Regions from separate parts of the Microbulbifer celer genome, predicted to be linked through region 1. Evidence: predicted binding sites of a transcription regulator. Region 1 holds the regulator's gene; each other region holds the start of a gene.

Region 1 (7,546 bases):
ACAATAGCGGCGGCAAACTATACCATGGCGGCGCTCCGGACAAGCAGGACTCGGTCACTGATTGGATCCGAATGGCGGGGCGCGACTCATTTTCATTGCCAAACCACTGGAGCCTGCTAAAAGGTTAGCATGTCAACCAGAGTGCGGCGCCTGAGTGCGCGACCACAGCCTCGGCCTCCGACACCGGGCCACAGCGTATATCGCGAGCAATACTACCCCGCGGAAGTCTCTTAACTGAAGAACAGTCCGCCCCTACCAAAGAAGCCAGAAGCAGACAGAGTTACCCATGGCTACAGAACTGACCATAGAGGCCGGCCGCCGCACCATACGTATGGAAACCGCCGCGGTCGCAGCACTGGAACAGCGTATCGATAGTGATTTTCACCGAGCGTGCGAACTGATCCTGCAATGCAAGGGACGCGTGATTGTTTCCGGCATGGGTAAATCGGGGCATATTGGCCGCAAGATTGCCGCTACCCTCGCCAGCACCGGCACACCCAGCTTTTTTGTCCACCCTGGTGAAGCCAGCCACGGGGACCTGGGCATGATCACCCGCCAGGACCTGGTGATTGCGATCTCCAACTCCGGCAGCTCCGGCGAGGTACTGACCCTACTGCCGCTACTCAAACGTCTGGGTATCCCCTTGGTGAGCATGACAGGAAAAGCGGATTCACCGCTGGCCCAATCTGCAGATGTCAACCTGAACATTGCGGTGGATACCGAGGCCTGCCCACTCAATCTGGCCCCCACCTCCTCGACCACCGTCACCCTGGTAATGGGCGACGCTCTGGCAGTAGCACTGCTCGAAGCCCGCGGCTTTACCGCTGAAGACTTCGCCTTTTCTCATCCAGGCGGTGCACTGGGACGACAGCTGCTGCTCAAGGTGGATGATGTGATGCACAAGGGAGACGAGCTCCCCCAGGTCAGCCCCGACACCCTCCTGTCCACAGCGCTGCTGGAAATGACCAGCAAGGGGTTCGGCATGACCACCATCGTAGATACCGCCGGCCAGCTGCTGGGAGTCTTCACCGACGGCGACCTGCGTCGGGTCATCGACCAGCAGATTGAGCTGGGTACCGCCACTATGGATCAGGTGATGAGCCGGCATCCGAAAACTGTGTCAGCGCAAACCCTGGCAGCACAGGCCCTGCGGATAATGGAAGACAACAAGATCACCGCGCTGGTTGTCGAAGATCCCGAGAATCACCCTGTAGGCCTGCTGCATATGCACGACATTTTGCGCGCGGGCGTTATCTGAACCCAACCAATAGCTGAACAAACTTCCCGTAGCTTGCACCACACTGTACCTGCAGCGGGCAGGCGACGGATAACGCGAAAACTGAAAGTGCGGCAGATAAGTGCGGCAAACACCTGAAACCACTAAGGAACACACGTGATCCCGGAAGAGATCCTGCAACAGAAGCTCGCCAAAGTACGCCACCTTGTCCTCGACGTCGATGGTGTCCTTACCGACGGCAAACTGTATTTCGACAACAGCGGCAACGAACTGAAAACTTTTCACACCCTGGACGGTCACGGTATTAAGATGCTGCAACAATCCGGTGTGGCGGTTGCCATTATCACCGGCCGCCGCAGTGGCCTGGTGGAGAAACGCGCGCACGATCTGGGGATCACCCGCTTGATCCAGGGCCGCGAAGACAAATATACCGCCTTCAAAGAGCTCTTCGCCGGAGAAAGCTACGACCTGGACAACATCGCCTATATTGGCGATGACTATCCGGATCTTCAGGTCATGACCCGGATCGGTTGCCCGATTGCAGTCCCCAATGCCGCGCCGCCAGTGCTGGAGCGCGCAATCTGGGTAACCACCCGGCAGGGCGGCGAAGGCGCCGTACGCGAGGTATGCGACCGCATCATGCAGGCCCAGGGCACATTTGATGCCGCCCTCGCCCCCTATATTGCGGAATAAGCAGTCACTGAACAGACAGTCACTGCACAAACAACCCCACGGCAATCCGCCCGTTTAACGGAAACAAGACTCAGGAAACAAGCCTACATGCGCACCTGGCTGCCACTGGTCATTGTGGTCTCACTGATTACCCTCGGACTCTGGTTTGTCGAGAGCCCGAGCCAGCCCCTGCTCGGCAAACGCCCGACTCAGCAGCAGCACAACAAGGCCCCGGACCTGGTTATCCGCGATGCCCGCACCCGCCATTACGGTGTAGAAGGCACCCTCGCCTATCAGGTGGACGCGGACCGCATCACTTTTTTCCAGTTTGCCCGCCGCGACCGCGCCGAACTGACGGAGCCCCGCATGATGTTCTATCAGGGAGAGGACTCCCGCTGGCGCACGGAATCCCGCACCGGTACCGCCATCAACAACGGACAGCGCGTAATCCTGAAAGGCAAGGTTGTGGTCAGCGAAATGCCACAGCCAGGCATCACCCTGCGCACGGATGAAATTGTACTCAAGCCCCGGGATGAATTCGCCGAAACGGACAAAGTTGTTACCATTAGTGACGGCGTCAACCGCACCACCGGCAAGGGCATGCGGGCTGACCTCAAACAAGACAAGGTAGAAATTCTGGCCAATGTGGAAAGCCGCTATGAAACCCATTGAATCCGCCCTCCCTCTGAAGCTGGCGCTGGGCACTGCCCTGCTGGTCTCTGCTCTACTCGGCAACCCCGCGCTGGCGCTACCTGGCGACCGCCAACAGCCGGTCAAGGTGTCGGCGGATAAACTCGAAGCCAATCGCAGTCAAAACCTGTCGGTCTATATCGGCAATGTGGTCATCACCCAGGGCTCCATGCAGATTCGCGCGGACCGGGTGGAAGTGCACGGCAACCCGGAAGGAGAGATCAACAAGGTAATCGCCACCGGCAAGCCAGCCCACTTCCAGCAGCAAGTGAAAGAGAGCACCAGCCCGGTAAAAGCCCGCGCACAGAAAATTGAATTCATGGTGGGCAAGGATTCCCTACTACTGACCGGCCAGGCCCATGTGGATCGCGATGGCAACACCCTGACCGCTGAACGGATCGATTATGACCTCAACAGTGAACAGATGCAGGCCCAGGGACGCTCGGAAAAAGAGCGGGTAGAAATGATCTGGAAACCGGAGTCCAAGCCGCAACCAGACAACAATCAATAAGTCCCTGATCAGTACCCCCTGACAGCAGCCCTCACCCCGCCGGACAGACTGCCCGGCGGATGCCACTGCAGCTCGCGGCGCCACTGGTACAGAGCCACTCCATCAGTCATGATTTAACCGCGGCGATAGCAGCCCCGGGAATTGCGGAAAATATTATGCCAACGCTGAGAGCGTTACATCTCGCCAAACAGTACAAGAAGCGCAAAGTCGTACAGGACGTGTCCGTCAGCGTCACCAGCGGTCAGGTCGTTGGTCTTCTGGGACCGAATGGCGCCGGCAAAACCACCTGCTTCTACATGATTGCCGGGCTGGTCCAGGCCGACGCCGGACAGGTTCTGATTGACGGCGAAGACATTACCAGCCTGTCCATGCACGGACGCGCACGCAAGGGTATCGGCTACCTGCCCCAGGAAGCCTCGGTTTTCCGCCGCCTGTCCGTACAGGACAATATTCTGGCCATCCTGGAAACCCGCAAGGACCTGAACCGCAGCCAGCGGCAGGAACAGCTGGAAGCCCTACTGAAGGAGTTCACCATTACCCATATCCGGGCAAGCCTGGGTATGGCCCTCTCCGGTGGTGAGCGCCGCCGGGTGGAAATCGCACGCGCACTGGCCACCAACCCCGCGTTTGTACTGCTGGACGAACCCTTCGCCGGGGTCGACCCCATCTCGGTGGGAGATATCAAGCAGATCATCCGACACTTGCGAGACCGGGGTATCGGCGTTCTGATCACCGATCACAACGTGCGCGAAACCCTGGATATCTGCGAAACCGCCTATATCGTCAGCGAGGGTCACATCATCGCCTCCGGCGCCCCCGCCGATGTACTGGCCAACAAGCAGGTACGCGATGTCTACCTGGGACACGAGTTCACAATTTGAGCGACTTTCGCATCAGTCATCCTCAACTTTGCCAGTCAGGTTGACGCTCATCACACTAATCACTTTTTCCTACCAGCACTGCTGATATTTTCGGCACACTTTTTGCTTGTGTTCCGTTTTTCTCCGGGGTAGTCTGCAGAAATCGAGTAATACGCCGCCCACTGTTCGGCGAAATCGCCTTTTGCCAGCATTTTCTGCGAATACAACCCTATGAAGCAGTCACTCCAGTTAAAACTCGGCACCCAGCTGACCATGACGCCCCAGCTGCAACAGGCCATTCGCCTGCTGCAGCTGTCGACGCTGGATCTACAACAGGAGATCCAGTCCGCGCTCGACAGCAATCCGCTCCTGGAATCCGAACAGGATGATCACGGCAGTGAAGCCGAACCCCAGCAACAGAACCAGCAGCAGGCCGAACCCCAGAACAACGGACAGGACAGCGCCGGCGAACGCAGCGAATCCACTGCCGATAGCGCCAATGGTACCGATGGTGCCGACGGCGACTGGAGCAGCGAAATTCCCGATGACCTGCCGGTGGACACCCACTGGGACGACATCTACACCAGCAGTTCCAGCTACACCGGTGAAGGCGACGAACTGTCACTGGACCAGCGCAATGCGGTCTCGGAGAGCCTGCGGGACCACCTCCAATGGCAACTGAACCTCACCGCACTGTCCGATGCCGACAAACAGATCGGTGAGTTGCTGATCGACGCCATCTCAACCAGCGGCTTTCTGGAGATCCCGACCGAAGAACTGGCCGCCGCCCAACAGGTGGACGAGGATGAAGTTCTCGCGGTCCTGAAAACCATTCAGCAATTCGAACCGGTCGGCTGTGGCGCCCGCGACCTGCGCGAAAGCCTGTTATTACAGCTGCAACAACTGCCGGATCACACCCCCTGGTTGCCCCAGGCGTTGATCGTAGTGGAGCAATACCTGGATCTGCTGGGCAAGCGCGACTTCCGCCAGCTGAGCCGGCGTACCCGCCTGAGCGAAGCGCAACTGGGCGAGGTCATGCGCCTGATCCAGACCCTGACCCCTTATCCCGGTGAGGCCTTTGGTGGCGAGGAGCCACATTACGTGGTGCCGGACGTAATCGTCAGCCGTAAACAGCAGCGCTGGGTAGTGGAACTGAACCCTGAAACCACCCCCAAGCTGCGTATCAATGACACCTATGCTGCGCTGATCAAACGCGCTGACAACTCCAGCGAGAACAATTACCTGCGTGACAATCTGCAGGAGGCGCGCTGGTTTCTGAAAAGCCTGCAGAGCCGCCACGAGACCCTGCTCAAAGTGGCCAGCTGCATTGTAGAAAAACAACAGGGCTTTTTTGAACAGGGACCGGAAGCAATGAAACCCATGGTGCTGGCCAATGTGGCAGAAACCATCGGCATGCACGAATCCACCATTTCCCGGGTCACCACCCAGAAGTACATGCTCACTCCCCGGGGGGTGTTTGAGCTCAAGTACTTCTTTTCCAGCCACGTAAGTACCGACTCCGGCGAGGACGCCTCCTCCACCGCCATTCGCGCACTGATCCGCAAGCTCATCGATGCCGAACCGCCGCGCAAACCCCTGTCGGACAACAAGATCACCCAGGAGCTGGACACCCAGGGCATCAAGGTCGCTCGCCGCACCGTGGCCAAGTATCGGGAGTCCATGGGCATTCCTTCCTCCAGCGACAGAAAACGGCTGGTTTAGCGACTACCCTGAGAGTGACTCTCTCCCCCAAATCGGTTCTTAGCGCGCCAATCTGCACGACCAATGACCACTGGGCGAGTGTATCCTTCCATTCTGGCGAACTTCCTAGTAGGGTTGCCGCCCTGACAGGGGGTGCCGCCGTTTGTGTTGTACCCGAAGAGGAGAAATCCATGCAGATCAATATCAGTGGCCACCATGTGGAAGTCACACCGGCCATTCGCGATTACTGCCTGAACAAACTGGACAAACTCTCCCGCCACCACGATCTGATCACCAATACCGAGGTGATTCTGTCTGTTGAGAAACTTATCCAGAAAGCCGAGGCCCGTGTACACGTGAACGGCAAGGATGTGTTTGCAGACTCGGAGTCAGAAGACATGTACGCTGCGATCGATGGCCTCACCGATAAACTGGACCGACAGCTTCTCAGACACAAAGAAAAGTTACGCAGTCACCGTTAGATACCAGTAACCGCTAAGTTATGACATTGGAAGCATTACTCTCTCCCCGCCTGAGCCTGTGCCATTTGGCGGGGAGCAGCAAAAAAAAGCTGCTCCTCAATATCGCCCAGGCGATTTCAGAGCAATACCCGGAACTGGACTCCGATACCGTATTCAACCAGCTCGTGGCCCGAGAGCGCCTGGGCTCCACGGGCATCGGTGACGGCGTGGCCATTCCCCACTGCCGTCTGCCGGGCTGCGAAAAGCCGATCGGGGTGCTGTGCACCACATCCCCGGCGGTTGATTTTGATGCCATCGACCGCCAGCCGGTAGACCTGCTGTTTGCCTTGCTGGTACCAGAAGATTCCGAACAGGAACACCTGGATACCCTGGCAGAGATCGCCGCCCTGTTCAGTGACAGTCGCGTGCGCGAAAAGCTGCGTGAGGCGGATTCCAGCGATGCACTCTATGCACTGGCCATCAACAGCGCCGCCGCGGCATAATTAGCAGAATCTTCATTGACAACGCCCGGGCAACCGGGCACTGGGTGGGCAAAACACCAGTAATCCCCACAACCAGCAAGGAGTGCTCGATTCATGCGTCTGGTCATAATCAGTGGTCGCTCGGGCTCCGGTAAAAGCTCAGCCCTGCAACTGCTGGAAGATGTCGGCTTCAATTGTATCGACAACCTTCCCGCCAGCCTGCTGCCGGAACTGGTCAGGCGTGTCTCCGAGGAGCCGCAGCAGGAAAACCGGGAAATCCAGCTCGCGCTCGGTATCGATGCCCGCAACCTGTGGCACGATGTCAACAAGGCCCCCAAGGTCATCCGCGAACTTCGTGAAAGTGGCGTCGACTGCGACGTAGTGTATCTGGACGCCCGCTCCCCGGTGCTGGTACAGCGTTTCAGCGAAACCCGCCGCAAACACCCACTGTCAGACAGCCGCACCCATTTGCTGGAAGCCCTCAACCGCGAGAAAGAGATGCTGGCACCGCTGGCGTCCATGGCCGACCTGGTAGTAGATACCAGCAGCCTCAGCCTGCACCAGCTGCGCGACCAGATAAAATCCCGGGTGGTGGGTAAAGACTCCCCCGGCATGGCCATTCTGTTCCAGTCGTTTGGCTTCAAACACGGCGTGCCGGTAGACGCAGACCTGGTGTTCGATCTGCGCTGCCTGCCCAACCCCTACTGGGTAGAGGAGCTGCGCAACAAAACCGGTATGGACCCGGAGGTAGCGGAGTTTCTGCGCTCCCACGAAGAGACCGAAGCCATGCAACGGGATATCACCCATTTTCTGGAGCGCTGGCTGCCGTCATACCAGCAGAGCAATCGCAGTTACACCTGCGTCGCCATCGGCTGCACCGGCGGCCGGCATCGCTCGGTCTATATGGTGGAGCAGCTCGCGAAGACCTTTGC
Region 2 (7,546 bases), 420 kb from region 1:
GAGAATCGCGTGCGTATCTGGGGATTGAGCGCAATACCACCAGCCACCGGGAAAAACTGTTGTCTGCACTGGGGGCGGCCCTCGCCATTGTGGTGGTCAACTGGGCAACACAGCTTTCCGTGCAGGCCGGGTTTATCAATGTGGGCACCAGTTTTTTCATTATTGCCTCCATGGGTGCCAGCGCTGTTTTGCTGTTTGCGGTGCCGCACGGGGCGCTTTCGCAACCCTGGCAATTGGTGGGCGGCCACCTGCTATCCGCGCTGATTGGTGTGTTGTGTCATCGCTGGATCGGCATTGAGCTCATCGCCGCCGGCGCTGCGGTCGGCCTGGCTGTGGCGGGTATGTACTATCTCCGTTGTATTCACCCTCCCGGAGGCGCGACCGCACTGACCGCGGTTACCGGTGGCGATGCAGTGTATCAACTGGGTTTTGAATTTTTGCTGGTGCCGATCCTGACCAATGTCCTGTTGATACTGATGGTGGCGCTGGCATTCAATGGCCTTTTTCACTGGCGCCGCTACCCGGTGCACCTGGGGCGCCGCGCCAAGCTTTCCGTAAGCCCGGAACCGGTTACGCGGGAGCACGAAATCACCCAGGAAGACTTCGCTGCCGCGATCCAGGAGCAGGACTCCTTCGTGGATATCACCGCAGAAGGGCTGACGGAACTACTGGAACTGGCCAAGCGGCACGCCGAGCGCAACATTACCCACCCCAGATCGATCGTGGCCGGCCGCTGCTACAGCAATGGCAAACTGGGCAAGCTCTGGAGTGTGCGCCAGGTGGTCGACGAATCCCGCGAACCACCACCGGTCAGGGACCGTATTATCTACAAAGTACTGGCTGGGGACGGCGGATACGAAACCGGAATCTGCCTGCGAGAAGAGTTTCGACACTGGGCCCGTTTTGAGGTGGAATTCAGAAACGGACACTGGATCAAGGCCGGTGAGAGTATTGATGACGTGGACGAGCCGGTGGAATCCCGCACCACCAACGCATCCTGATCTGCTTTATTGAAGTGTGCCCGGTCAAGTACGGTTGGTAATCCACAGAGTTTGGTAGGGGGCCAGCGTCACCGTGGCGAGCATGTCGTTGAAGGTGGTGTCGCTGACCAGGTCTTTCCACTCATCGGTACCGATCAGGTTGATGGCGTTGAGTGAAATTTCCTGGGGCACATCCGAAATATTGTTGATACAGAAAATACTCTGACGGCGATCCAGGCTCTGGCGCCAGAAGGCGAAAATCTGCTGTCCCAGATGCAGGGTAAATTGCGTGGCATTGGGGTGGAATGCGGGTTGCTCCCGGCGCAATTGAATCAGCTGCCGCAAACGATGGAAAACCTTGTGGTGGTGGCTTTCCCTGTCTGCCAGTCTTTCATTCAGCTCCTGCTCTTGCCACTGGCGACGATTGATGGCGCGATTGTGGCCATGTTCTTTCATCCGCGCATAGTCATTGGTCGTGCCTACCAGGCTGTGCAGGTAAAACGCGGGGATGCCTTCCAGTGCCAGCATGATTGCGTGGGCGCAGATAAACCGCTCCAGTTGCCACTGATCCTCACCGGACACCGTCCCTTTGAGCGCATCGAACAAAGAAATATTGATTTCGTAAGGTTTGTTGCTACCGTCATCCAGGGCGCGCCAGGAAATCTGACCACCAAAGTTTTCCATGGTCTGCACCAGCGCTTCCTGCTCGCTGTCATCCAGCAAGCCTTCTACCGGCCGCAGACCAATGCCGTCATGGGAGGCAATGAAGTTGAAATAGGTGGTGCCGTTCTGGGCAGGCGGCATCGCCATCAGCCAGTTCTTCAGGTGCTGACAGTTACCGGAAATCAACGTATTGACCAACAGCGGTGGCAACGAGAAATTATAAATGCAGTGGGCCTCGTTGGCGTTGCCGAAGTAGGACAGATTTTCCCGGTTGGGAATATTGGTTTCGGTAATGATGACGGCATTGGGGTTGGCATGCTCGATCAGCGTGCGCAAGAGGCGAACGATCTCATGGGTTTCTTTCAGGTTCAGGCAGATGCTGCCGGCCCGTTTCCAGATAAAGGCGACTGCATCCAGGCGGAATATCCGTATACCCATATCCAGATACAGGCGGATGATGTCGACAATCTTGGCTAGTACTTTCGGGTTGCGGAAGTTCAGGTCGACCTGATCGTGCCCGAAAGTACACCACACATAGCGGGTTCCGTCCGGGGTTTCGGTGGGGCGTAAGAGCGGTGTAACCCGCGGGCGAACCACCATACTGAGGTCATCTCTGGGATCTGCTTCGACGAAAAAGCCATTGCCGGGATCTTTGCCCTGCTGATAATTCCGGAACCACTCGTGCTGTGCCGAGCAGTGGTTGATCACCAGATCCGCCATCAGGTGGAAATCGGTACTGATACGCAGTATATCGTTCCAGTCTCCCAGTGGAGGATCCACCTGTTTGTAGGCGGAGACCGCAAAGCCGTCATCACTGGAATAGGGAAAAAACGGCAGGATATGCACGCTGTTGATCAGCATGGTGAAGTGTGTTTTCAGGAAGTGATGCAGGGTATGTAGCGGCTTCTGATTGTTATCGTCACTAAGAATACTGTTGCCGTAAGTAATGACGGTGATATCAGTCTGGTCCCACAGATTTTTATGGGCGAGCGGCTTCTGGCAGTCCTCGTCCAGTCGCATGGTGTGTATCAGGTCCCGGGCGATGGCCCTGATATCCAGTTCCGGGTAGATCACCCGCAGGTGATCGATCACTTTCTGAAACAGTATTTCTTCGATAGGTAAGTCTGCAGTCTCTGTCACGGAACCCCCCGCGGTCTGTTTGAATACTGGCAGCTCGAAGGGCACTCTGGTGCGCAGCGCCCACGGAGAAAATCTCGAGCTTTAAGTTTTGGCTATAACCGGTTTCTGATTGAGAGCGCTTATTTATACGTTGTATTGCTCATAGTCCGCTTCCACTGCATTTTTCAGTTCACACAGAAACTTTGGCTCTGCACTGGTTACCCGGTTCCAGCTGGGAATGAACGGCGTCTCCATCGGGTTGTCGAGAAATGCCTGGCCGGCTTTTACCAGGTTGCTGGCGAACAGCTCCACTGTCTGCTCTTCCCGGTGGATATCAAAGTCCAGCCCGTTGATGATGGCATCGTTGCGATAGGTTTCCACAAAATCCAGTGCTACGCGAAAGTAGGTTGCCTTGATGCTGCGGAAAGTTTCGGAAGAGAAAACGGTGCCCTGGGTGGCGAGTTTGCGAAACAGAGACTTGGCAATATCTATGGACATCTTTGACAGCCCGCCCTCGTCATTGCCAAATGAAACATCCTGGTGTTTGTGGTCGTAGGCGTGGGCAATATCTACCTGGCACAGGCGGTTGGTGGAGTAGTTACGGTGCATTTCGGAGAGAACACCGATCTCCAGCCCCCAGTCGCTGGGGATGCGCAGATCGTTGATCACGTCGCGGCGGAAGGAGAATTCACCGGCGAGGGAGTAGCGGAAGCTGTCCATGTATTCGAGGTAATCGGTATGTCCATAGATTTTTTTCAGCGTACGCACCAGCGGTGTTACCAGTAGCCGGCAGACGCGCCCGTTGATTTTTCCGTTGGCAACACGGGAGTAGTAGCCTTTGCAAAACTCGTAGTTGAAGTTGGGATTGGCTACCGGGTAGAACAGTCGCGCCAGCATCAGGCGATCGTAGGTAACGATATCGCAGTCGTGCAGGGCAATGGCCTCACCGCGGCGGGAGGCAAGGATATAGCCGAGGCAATACCAAACATTGCGCCCCTTGCCCGCGTCTTTTGGTGAGAGACCGTCGCGCTTCAACTGTGCATCCAGCTCGCGCAGGCGCGGGCCATCGTTCCAGAGCACCCGTACATGTTGCGGCAACTGGCTGAATTGTTTTAGTGCATCGCGATACTGGGATTCATCCGCGCGATCCAGGCCGATGACGATCTCCGACAGGTACGGTACCTCCGCGAGGATTTTCAGAATACGGGGAAGTGCGGCGCCTTCCAGTTCTGAATAGAGTGATGGCAGCAGCAGGGTCATCGGCCGATGCTTGGAAAATTTCAGCAGCTCCGCTTCCATATCCTCTAGGCTGCGATTGGAAAGGTTGTGCAGGGTCGTGAGGGCGCCATTTTGAAAAAAATCGGTCACGGTAAACTCCCGTTGGTTATTTCCGATAGATCGGTCCGCTGAAAATATCTGCGTCGGTAAGGATTTCGCGCACGGTTTCTGCCCAGCCCAGGGGGCCGGGCTTCCGTGTAGTGAGCAGTCTGTGGTGGGTAAATTCCGGGGGCGGATGTACCGGTGAGCGCACCAGAACGGCGATATCCGCCGCCTCCAGCATAGCCAGATCGTTGGGGCCGTCCCCGCTTGCGATCAGCTGACAGGGAACGTCGCTGTACTGTTGATAGTATTTTTTCAGCTGTGTGGTGGCGATCCCCTTGTCGGTATTTCCGAGAAGGTGTAGGAAGCGCCCCCCCTGCAGCGTGCGGAAGCCGGCGGCGTTGGCGCGAGCAATAAAGGCCTGCTTCTGCTGCTCGTCGCCCTGCCATAGGAGGGGTTCGGAGTAATCCCGCTGTTGCGCCTGCCCGGCCTGTTGTTTCGTCAGACCCGTGGTGGCAACAATTTCTGCAGTAGTGGCGGCGGCAAAATTGAGATAAGGCGCGGGATGGGTTTGTTGATCCTGCTGCAGGTACTCCAGGATGCGGCCGCGAGGGGCGCCCGGTTCCACCACCCAGTATTCCCCGTGTTGTGTGGCCTCTGCAGGGCAGTTCGGGAAGTACCCCACTGGAATAAAAATCGCCGAGCCATTTTCGACGATAAACGGGTGTTGGTTGTCGAGTGCTTTTCTCAGACTGAGTATTTCATCGCGGGTTTTGCTGCTGTTGAGGATCAGCGGTATTGCGTGCTCCTCGAGCCTGCGCAGGACTGGGTCTGCTGGTGCGTGGGAATAGGTGAAATGATCCAGGAGTGTGCCATCCAGATCGCTGACTATCAGCCAGGGGACTCCTGGATGAGCTCTGGAGTAGGGGGGTGCCTCGCGATGTGCTTTTGTCATTGAGTACCGCGCTGGTCCGGGTTTTATGATTTATTCATCCACTTTTACGTAGGCCTTTCATTAAGCCTCTGCTTAATTCCAATCCAAAAATAGTGCCAGACGGAGAAAAGTGAGCAGTGACGGTGCTTGTGGGGACAGAATTGGCACAAGAAACTTCAAGTACCTGGCGCGTTTGGGCGGAGGTGAAGCACCGGTGCATCAATCTGGGATGTTGGGGTAAGTGGCAATTTCTCTTTGCACCAAATTGGTGCGATCAGGTGTGCTGAAGAGTGGTGGAGAACGGGTGAAGGGCAGTGTGGAGAAACGGGAGGAGGAGAGTAGTCGGAGAAGAGGTGTCAGTCGTCCACACCGATGCTCAGTGTGCTCCCCCGCAAAGTGGGTTTGCGGGGGAGGGGAAAAAAGGAGTGTAAAGTGCGCGTCAGGGAGCCACGCAGTTCATGCAGCGTACGTAGAGCGCGCGAGGATCCTGAAAGCTGTGTAGTTCCTGCAGTGGTTGCAGGGCGGGCTGCAGGCTCTGTAACCAGGCGCCCAGCGGCATGTTGGTGCGGACGGTTTCGCCGATCACTGCATCCACGTTATCCGCGAGTGCACGCATGATCCGTTCACTGGGAGTCAACTCGCGCTGGATCTCTATCACTTCAAATTGATCCAGTTCGGCCACCTGCGCCGCATCGGCAATGGCGTCTTTCAGGTTGCCCAACTCGTCTACCAGGCCCAGCTCCAGGGCGGTGCGGCCCGTCCACACCTGACCCTGGGCGATCTTGTGGACTTCTTCTGGCGTGCTGTGGCGGGCTTCCGCGACAATGCGCAGGAACTGATTGTAGGTGTGCTCGACGCCCTGCTGAATGATATTTGCCGCCATCTCCGGTAGCGGGCGATCAATACGCATGGCGCCCGCCAGTTCTGTGGTGCCGATGCCATCGTTGTAAATGCCCAGGTGTTCCATGGAATCTTCAAACGTCGGGAAAGCACCGAAGACGCCGATAGAGCCCGTGATGGTAGAGGGTGAGGCCCACACGCGGTCGCTGGCGGTGGAAATCCAGTAGCCGCCAGACGCCGCTACGCTGCCCATGGAGATGATGACCGGGATGCCGGCTTCACGCGTGGCCAACAGTTCCTGGCGAATGGCTTCGGAGGCGAATGCAGAACCACCGGGGCTGTCGATACGCAGCACCAGGGCCTTGACCTTCTTGTCGCGCGCATTGGCGATCAGTTTGTTGAGCGTGGTGCTGCCGATCTGGCCCGCGGGCGCCTCTCCATCGATGATGGCACCGCTTGCGGTGATCAGGCCGATCTTGTCACTCTGTGGGTTGGGTAGATTGGTAAGCCTGGCCTGGCGCAGGTAGGACATGGCATCAATCGACTTGTACTGTTGCTTGTTCCCTTCAGCGACACCGACTTTCTCCTGCAGCTCACTGACTACAGCGCGGCGGCTGGCGAGCTTGTCCACCAGTTTGTTGGACAGTGCTGCCTTTGCCCAGCTGCCGCCGTTGGCGCGCATGTTTTCTGGCAGTTCGTTGACGAAAGCGTCGACAGCGTTCGGGGGCAGGTTGCGCAGCCCGGTTACCTGCTCGGTATATTCTCCCCACAACTGGTGCAGCCAGCGCTGGTTATTTTCACGGGACGCGGGGGACATATCATCGCGCGTGTAGGGCTCGATAAAATCTTTATAGTCACCCACGCGGAAAACGTGAAAGTTGATTTTCAGCTTATCCAGCGCACTTTTGTAGTAATTGCGGTAACTGCCAAAGCCGGTAATCAGCAACGACCCCATGGGGTTGAGATACACATTGTCGGCGTAGCTGGCGAGGAAGTACTGGCCCTGGGTGTAGTTGTCGCCGAAGGCATAGACGGGCTTTTCCTTTGCCTTGAAACGCTGTACGGCTTCGCCGACCTCTTCCAGTTTGCTGAGACTGGCGCCGGCCAGATGATCGAGCTCCAGTACCAGTGAAGAAATCCGGTTGTCGTTTGCGGCGCGATCGATCGCCTCAACCAGGTCCTTGACCCGGGTTTCCGGCGGCGTGGCCCGGCCACCAAGAAATGCCGGGATACCGGCGGGCTGCGTGACTTCATCTACCAGATAGCCGGCGGGGGCGATCTTGAGGGCGGCACCCTGAGGGACTGTAATGCGCTCTTCGCCACCGAAAATCGCAATGCCGATAAACAGCAGGATTAACAGAAACAGGAGGTTGGTGAACACCCGGCGCAGCCAGGTGATGGCACCGCCAATGGCGCCGAAAAAGCGCCGGATGAAACCTTTATTATGCGTCGATGATTCTGTCAAACCTGAAACTCCTTGTTGTACGGCTCGAATGTTGTACGGCTCGAATGTTGTACGGCTCGAATATCTTGTGGCTTGCTGTGTTCTTACCGGTAGCCTGCGGCTACCGGAACGGTTTACATCGGCGGTGTCAGCTGAGGGAGTGGTACTTTACCTGCCAGCGGCTGGTCATCATGGCCGACAGAAACAGGGTAAGGCTCAACAGGGTCAGTGCGCCATGTTGCCAAC
Region 3 (7,546 bases), 160 kb from region 1:
CTCGCCAACGTGGTGGACGACCACCTGATGGAGATCACCCACGTACTGCGCGGCGAGGAGTGGATCAACTCCGCGCCCAAACACAAGCTGCTGTACGAATACTTCGGCTGGGACATGCCGGTGCTGTGCCACCTGCCGCTGTTGCGCAACCCGGACAAGACCAAACTGTCCAAGCGCAAAAACCCCACCTCCATCCTTTATTACAAGCGCGCCGGCTTTATGCCCGAAGCGCTGCTGAACTACCTCGGCCGTATGGGCTGGTCCATGCCGGACGAGAGCGAGAAGTTCACGCTGGAGGAAATGCTCAAGCACTTCGACATCCAGCGCGTCTCCCTCGGCGGCCCGGTGTTCGATGTGGAAAAACTGAGCTGGCTCAACGGCCTGTGGATCCGTGAGCAGGACGACGAGCAACTGGCCGACCGCCTGCAACAGTGGCTGTTGAACCGCGAGAACCTGCTCAAAGTCCTGCCCCATGCCAAGGGCCGTATGGAAACCTTTGGCGACTTCGCACCGCTGGTCAGCTTCCTCGCCGCCGGTAAACTGCCGCTGACCGAAGACAGCTTTGCCAGCAACAAGCTGGAACTGGACGACCAGAAAAAGCTGCTGCAATTTGCCCTGTGGCGCCTGGAAGCCCTGCGCAGCTGGAGCAAAGACAACATCTTTGCTGCCATGAAAGAGCTGTCCACGCAGATGGAGATCAAACTCAAAGACTTCAATGCGCCGCTGTTCGTCGCCATCAGCGGCACCACCGCATCCTTCTCGGTCATGGATGCCATGGAACTCCTGGGCCCGGATCTCAGCCGTGCCCGCCTGCGTCAGGCCATCGACACACTGGGCGGTGCCGGCAAGAAGGTATTGAAGCGCTGGGATAAGGAATACGCCTCTCTGGGCTGAAGTCACACTTGTTGTTCCGGGGCGGCGCAATTCCCGCATCATCCCGGCGAAGGCCGGGATCCAGGTTCCTCTAAGCCGGATTCCTGCACCGGGTCAAGCCCGCATGACGACATGGGGGCGACAAAGAAAATGGTCCGGAATAGAAAGAGCCGAACGTCCGCGAGCAACAAATCAACGCCACTCCCCGTTCGGAGTGGCATTTTTTTTGCCTGTACATTTGTTGAGCCGCTTCGGTTAGAGTGCAACGGAAAAGCTGCGAGATCGGTATTTTTAGGCCTGCTGGTGTGACAGGCATCTCTTTTAATGGTTAGAATCCCGCCAAACTGAGGTTTAACGGACTAACCGAGAAGTATTTCAGATAAGACGGAAAAAGAATGAACACAGTAAAAAAAGCGGTCATCCCCGTGGCGGGTCTGGGCACGCGCATGTTGCCGGCCACCAAGGCTATCCCCAAAGAGATGCTGCCTATCGTCGACAAACCCCTGATTCAATACGTAGTCAGTGAAGCGGTTGCCGCGGGCATCAAGGAAATCGTACTGGTGACCCACGCCAGTAAAAACGCCATCGAAAACCACTTCGACACCTCCTTCGAACTGGAAGCGCAGCTGGAAAATCGCCTCAAGCGCCAATTGCTGGACGAAGTGCGCTCCATCGTCCCCAAAGACGTGACTGTAATCTCGGTACGCCAGGCAGAGGCGAAAGGTCTTGGTCACGCCATCGCCTGTGCCCGCCCGGTAGTGGGAGACAATCCTTTTGCCGTGCTGCTGCCGGATGTACTGGTCGACCAATACGCGTCTGATCTCACCACCACCAACCTCGCTGCCATGGTGCGCAACTTTGAGCAGACCAAAGCCAGCCAGATCATGGTGGAATCCGTGGACTGGGCGGAAGTCAGCAAGTATGGCGTGGTGGACTGCCTTGGGGCAGACCTGAAAGTGGGTGGTGTAGCCAAAATCGACGGCATGGTAGAAAAGCCGGACGTAGATTCCGCGCCCTCCAACATGGCCGTCGTCGGCCGCTACGTACTGCCTGCAGAAATCTGGAGCCTGCTGGAAAGAACCGCCCCCGGTGCCGGTGGCGAAATCCAGCTCACCGACGCCATCGACGAGCTGCTCAAAATCCGGACCGTGGACGCCTACCGCATCGTCGGTCACAGCCACGACTGTGGCAACAAACTTGGCTATATGAAAGCTCAGTTCGAATACGGCTTGCATCACGAGGATGTGGGCGAAGGTCTGCAGAAGTTTCTTGCCGGCCAGAAGCAGCGGGTCGAAGAAGTCGCCTGATTGCGACCGTCGCCCCGGCCTCGACCCGGGGCCCAGCTGGCCCGGAACCATGCGCAACCACTCCTCCGCCAGTGGGCAGCTCGGCCAATTGACCGGCTGTCCAAAACAGGATGCTAACTATTTGATTAAAAAGTTGTTTTTTCTTGTTGACAGGAACCGGGGCACTGTTAAAATGCGCCCCGCTTTCAAGGGAAAGCAACCCAATTTGGGGCCTTAGCTCAGCTGGGAGAGCGCAACACTGGCAGTGTTGAGGTCAGCGGTTCGATCCCGCTAGGCTCCACCAAATCAAAAGGCCGCATCCGAGAGGATGCGGCCTTTTTTGTGGTTCGACCAATCCAGTAAGTGAGGCTCCAGTTGGGAGGGCGAATGAAGTCGGGACAAACGTCGCGCAAAGGAATTATTCTGGCTGGCGGCTCTGGTACGCGGTTATACCCGCTGACAAAAGGCGTCAGCAAGCAGCTGATGGCGGTGTACGACAAACCCATGATTTACTACCCGCTTACCACGCTGATGATGGCCGGTATTCGGGACATTCTGGTTATCACCAACCCGGATGAGCAGCCGCTGTTCCAGAAACTGCTGGAAGATGGCAGCCAATGGGGCATCAATATTTCCTACGCGGTGCAGCCCGCCCCGGGTGGGGTGGCCCAGGCATTTCTGATTGGTCGTGAACATGTTGGCAATAACCCCAGTGCGTTGGTATTGGGAGACAACATCTATTACGCGGAACGTTTCAATGAAGTGCTGAAGAGTGCGGATCAACGAGCAGAGGGTGCCACCGTGTTTGGTTATCATGTCGCCGATCCGCGCGCTTATGGCGTGGCGGAGTTTGATCGAACAGGCAAGGTAATCAGCATCGAAGAGAAGCCCACCGAGCCCAAATCCAACTACGCCGTAACGGGCCTGTATTTTTACGATGATCAGGTATGTGACCTGGCAAAAGAACTGAAGCCCAGCCACCGTGGTGAACTGGAAATCACCGACCTCAACCGCATGTATTTAGAGCGGGACAAACTGAATGTCGAGCTAATGGGCCGTGGCTCCGCGTGGCTGGATACGGGCACCCACGATAACTTGTTGGAGGCCGCCCAGTTTGTACAGACTATCGAGCGCCGCCAGGGCCTGAAAGTGGCGTGCCCGGAGGAAGTCGCCTTCCGCAAGGGCTTTATCGATGCCGAAATGTTGGAACAGCAGGCCCAGCCTCTGATGAAAAGTGGTTATGGCGAATACCTCATGCTATTGATCGCCGAGTCCCAGCGCGATCACCGGTTCGCACGTTGATATGAAAGTAATAGAAACCAGAATTCCCGATGTAAAAATCATCGAACCCAAAATCTTCGGTGACGAGCGCGGCTTTTTCCTGGAAACCTTTCGTCAGGATTTCTTCAATCGCGAGTGCGCCGAGCGCACCTTCGTGCAGGATAACCACAGCAAATCCGGCCAGGGGATTCTTCGCGGTCTGCATTATCAGACACAGAGTACCCAAGGCAAACTAGTGCGCGTCACCGCCGGTGAAGTGTTCGACGTCGCCGTAGATTTGCGAAAAAGCTCCCCCACATTCGGTCAGTGGGTGGGGGTGTTATTGAACGACGACAACATGCGTCAACTCTGGATCCCGGAAGGTTTTGCCCACGGCTTCTATGTCACCAGCGACTCTGCCGAGTTTGTCTACAAATGCACCGACTACTATGCCCCGGAGCATGAGCATTCCCTACGCTGGGACGATCCGGATCTCGGCATCCAATGGCCTCTGGTCAACGGTGAGCAACCAAAGCTCTCCACCAAAGACGCCGAAGGCAAACTCCTCAAAGACGCCGTCACCTTCGGCTAACCCGGGACCGCGGAGCTCCAGCTCCTCAACAAGGACGTAGGGTGGATAAGCGCAGCGCATCCACCAATAGCGACAAGCGAGACATGAAAGTACTAATCACCGGTAAAAACGGTCAACTAGGCCAGCAGCTACAAAAGCAAGCCTCCTCTGGCATAACGGTTATCGCCCATGGCCGGGAAACCTTGAATATCACAGACAAGGACCAGGTTTTTACCGTACTCAAACAGGCGCAGCCGGACGTCGTCATCAACGCCGCAGCCTACACCGCCGTAGATAAAGCAGAATCCGATACAGAGCAGGCCCACCTGATCAACGCCCGCGGCCCGGAAAACCTGGCCCTCGCCTGTCGCGAACTGGGGGGCCGCCTGATCCACGTCTCTACCGATTTCGTCTTCGGCGGAGAGCAGTCCCACCCGTACCGGCCGGGTGATGCCCGACAGCCACTGGGCGTATACGGCCAGAGCAAGACGCGTGGTGAGGAAGCCGTGGAGGCAATCCTGCCGGAGGCGATGATCGTCCGCACGGCCTGGGTTTACGGCCGCGAAGGCAGTAACTTTGCAAACACCATGCTGCGCCTGATGAACGAGCGCGACCAACTCGGCGTAGTTGCAGACCAGATCGGAACCCCCACCTGGGCAGGCACGCTTGCACAGAGTATTTATGCACTGGCACAAAATCCGGAAGCAAAAGGCATCTACCACTGCACCGACGCCGGTGCCGCCAGTTGGTACGACTTCGCTGTTGCCATTTACGAGGAAGGTAAAGCTGCAGGCCTGATCCCCGAAGAAAAATCGGTACAGATCAACCCCATCGCGACCGCTGACTTCCCAACCCCCGCGAAGCGCCCGTCCTACAGCGTGCTGGACAAAAACCGACTGGCAAAAGCAATAGGTGCAACCCCAAAACACTGGCGCCAAGTCCTGAGGAGCGTTCTCTCCTCGTCATCCCGGGCTTGACCCGGGATTCAGAAAAACGGAGCACCGTCATTCCGGCGCAGGCCGGAATCCAGATCAACGGAAGTACAAAAATGAGTAACCTGCTAGTAACCGGCGGCGCCGGCTTCATCGGTGCCAACTTCGTCCACTACTGGATGAAAACTTATCCACAGGACAAGGTAGTCGTGCTGGATGCACTGACTTACGCCGGCAACAAAGCCAGCCTGGAACCGGTAGCGAATAACCCCAACTTTGTATTCAGTCACGGCAATATCTGTGACACCCAGCTAGTGGAAACCCTGCTCAAAGAGCACCACATCGATACCTTGGTACACTTTGCCGCAGAGAGTCACGTAGACCGCTCCATCACCGGTCCCGATGCCTTTATTGAAACCAATATCATCGGCACCCACAGCCTGCTTAAAGCGGCAAAAAAGGTCTGGCTGGATGAAGGGCTGAATAAAGAAAATCACCGTTTCCACCACGTCTCTACTGACGAGGTGTACGGCACGCTCGAGCCCAACGATCCCGCCTTCAGCGAGAGCACCCCGTATGCGCCCAACAGCCCGTACTCTGCCAGTAAGGCCGCGTCCGACCATCTGGTTCGCGCTTACCATCACACCTATGGATTGAGGATCACCACCAGCAATTGTTCCAACAATTACGGGCCCTATCACTTCCCGGAAAAGTTGATCCCGCTGGTAATTACCAACATCCTGCAAGACAAGCCGTTGCCCATTTATGGCGATGGCCAGCAGATCCGTGACTGGCTCTACGTAGAAGACCACGCGCGTGGCATTGACCTGGTGATCAAAAAGGGGCGCCTGGGCGAGTGCTACAACATTGGCGGCATCAATGAGTGGGCAAATATCGATATCGTGAAGCTAATCTGTGAGCAGATGGATAACGCTTTCGCCGATAATTTGTCATTGGCAGCGCGATTTCCAAGAGCCCGCAAGGCCAGAGAGGGACGCTCAGCGGAGTTGATCACCTTCGTTACGGATCGATCTGGGCACGACCGTCGTTATGCTATCGACCCCGCGAAATCCCGCAATGAGCTCGGGTATGAGCCCTCGGAATCTTTCTCCACCGGAATCGAAAAAACTATCCGGTGGTACCTGGAAGGAGAATCCTGGTGGTCTTCGTTAATTTCTCGCGTTTGATTCCGGTTAAAAAATAGTCGCTAGAAAATTCGGGTGGTTGTGCGTGACAAAACGACGCAAATCTCTACAGGCTGTAATGGATTGTAATGAAATGGCAGGTGCGTTTAGTCCTCTGTTCTTGTACAATTTTGCGCCTATCGCGCGGAACCCTGTCACAGTTTCTGGGGTGTGGTGTGAGGGCGCGAAATACCTCTTGACAGAAGCTTTCCCGAAGCCCAGAGCATCCTGAGGGATGACTGCGGCAATTCCACAGTGATAAGAATCTGAACGGTCAAAATGCATCCAACCATTCAACGCAGTCCCTGGCAGATCCAGCGCGATGTCATCCGTGCGCTAATGATCCGCGAGATGAAGACCCGCTTTGGCAAGTGGCGTCTTGGTTATGCGTGGGTGCTGCTGGAGCCTGCGATGCATATTCTGTTGCTGGTTGCGATATTTAGTTTTCTTGGCCGTGAATTTTATCCCGGTATCCCTACGGCCCTGTTTATGCTGGGCGGGATCGCTCCTTTTCTGTTTTTCAATCACTGCTTTTCCAAAGGGCTTGCGGCGGTCTCCGCCAATCGCGGACTGTTCAATTACCGCCAGTTACGCCCGTTTGATGCTGTTATTTCCCGGGTGCTGCTGGAGTTCGTTATTTATATCGGCAGTCTTGCCATATTCTGGTTTGGCTTTCGCTGGTTTGATATTTCCGCGCCGTTCAACAACTTCTTGCTGCTGGTAGCTGCAAATCTGGCATTTCTCGGCTTTGGCTTGGGGTTGGCCCTGACATTGTGCGTAATTGGTGAGCGCTACCCTGAGGTAGCCAAGTTTGCCCCGGTTATTCAGCGTCCTATGTACTTCCTCTCCGGCGTGTTCTTCTCTCTCGAGCAACTGCCGGAAGAGTTTCACCCGTATCTGAGCTGGAACCCGGTTTTGCATATGATTGAGCTAACGCGCAGTGGACTCTTTGCCGGCTATCACGGCAAGTTTGCCAACTTGAATTATCTGGCAATGAGCGCCTTGGTAACTTTGGCCTTCGGTTTACTGGTGTATCGCGCGCAGTGGCGAGATTTGGTGCGCAGCCGATGATTGAATTGCGCGACCTCACCAAGTCCTTCCGTACCCCACATGGGCGAAAAACGCTGTTCCGGGATGTAAATGCCGTGTTCCCTGAGGGGAAAAACATCGGCATTCTCGGTCGCAATGGTGCCGGTAAGTCCACACTGCTGCGGATTATGGGCGGGATTGACTACCCGGATCGGGGGCGCGTGATTACCGATCAGCGCATCTCGTGGCCGATGGGCCTGTCCGGCGGTTTCCAGGGAAGTATGACCGGTCGCGAAAACGCCGCCTTCATCTGTGGTCTGCACGGAATGTGGGGCAGTGCGCGGAGGCAGGTTCTCGATCGAGTGCAGGACTTTGCTGAAATCGGTAACTATTTTGATGCGCCAGTGAAAT

What was found. The regulator sigma-54, encoded in region 1, starts transcription at its own class of promoters, with help from an activator protein. The targets are predictions, from matches to a motif close to TGGCACANNNNTTGCNNT.
Region 2: a site for sigma-54 is predicted at 5,118-5,135, ahead of LPW13_RS04475 (HAD-IIB family hydrolase). Genes of this name have one in related genera too.
Region 3: a site for sigma-54 is predicted at 1,089-1,106, ahead of galU (UTP--glucose-1-phosphate uridylyltransferase GalU). Genes of this name have one in related genera too.

Annotation. Positions count from the first base shown of each region.
Region 1 is NZ_CP087715.1:693,256-700,801, reverse strand. Features, by position in the region: gene LPW13_RS02705 (KpsF/GutQ family sugar-phosphate isomerase) at 287-1,258, shown strand; gene LPW13_RS02700 (KdsC family phosphatase) at 1,394-1,930, shown strand; gene lptC (LPS export ABC transporter periplasmic protein LptC) at 2,018-2,581, shown strand; gene lptA (lipopolysaccharide transport periplasmic protein LptA) at 2,568-3,110, shown strand; gene lptB (LPS export ABC transporter ATP-binding protein) at 3,266-3,991, shown strand; gene LPW13_RS02680 (RNA polymerase factor sigma-54) at 4,202-5,692, shown strand; gene hpf (ribosome hibernation-promoting factor, HPF/YfiA family) at 5,863-6,153, shown strand; gene ptsN (PTS IIA-like nitrogen regulatory protein PtsN) at 6,174-6,635, shown strand; gene rapZ (RNase adapter RapZ) at 6,729-7,546, shown strand, end outside.
Region 2 is NZ_CP087715.1:1,117,742-1,125,287, forward strand. Features, by position in the region: gene LPW13_RS04460 (HPP family protein) at 1-1,001, shown strand, start outside; gene LPW13_RS04465 (sugar phosphorylase) at 1,026-2,783, opposite strand; gene LPW13_RS04470 (glycosyltransferase family protein) at 2,907-4,130, opposite strand; gene LPW13_RS04475 (HAD-IIB family hydrolase) at 4,147-5,037, opposite strand; gene sppA (signal peptide peptidase SppA) at 5,456-7,321, opposite strand; gene LPW13_RS04485 (DUF2069 domain-containing protein) at 7,449-7,546, opposite strand, start outside.
Region 3 is NZ_CP087715.1:538,193-545,738, forward strand. Features, by position in the region: gene gltX (glutamate--tRNA ligase) at 1-894, shown strand, start outside; gene galU (UTP--glucose-1-phosphate uridylyltransferase GalU) at 1,269-2,180, shown strand; tRNA gene LPW13_RS02090 (tRNA-Ala) at 2,388-2,463, shown strand; gene rfbA (glucose-1-phosphate thymidylyltransferase RfbA) at 2,547-3,461, shown strand; gene rfbC (dTDP-4-dehydrorhamnose 3,5-epimerase) at 3,463-4,011, shown strand; gene rfbD (dTDP-4-dehydrorhamnose reductase) at 4,053-4,967, shown strand; gene rfbB (dTDP-glucose 4,6-dehydratase) at 5,039-6,109, shown strand; gene LPW13_RS02115 (ABC transporter permease) at 6,386-7,177, shown strand; gene LPW13_RS02120 (ABC transporter ATP-binding protein) at 7,174-7,546, shown strand, end outside.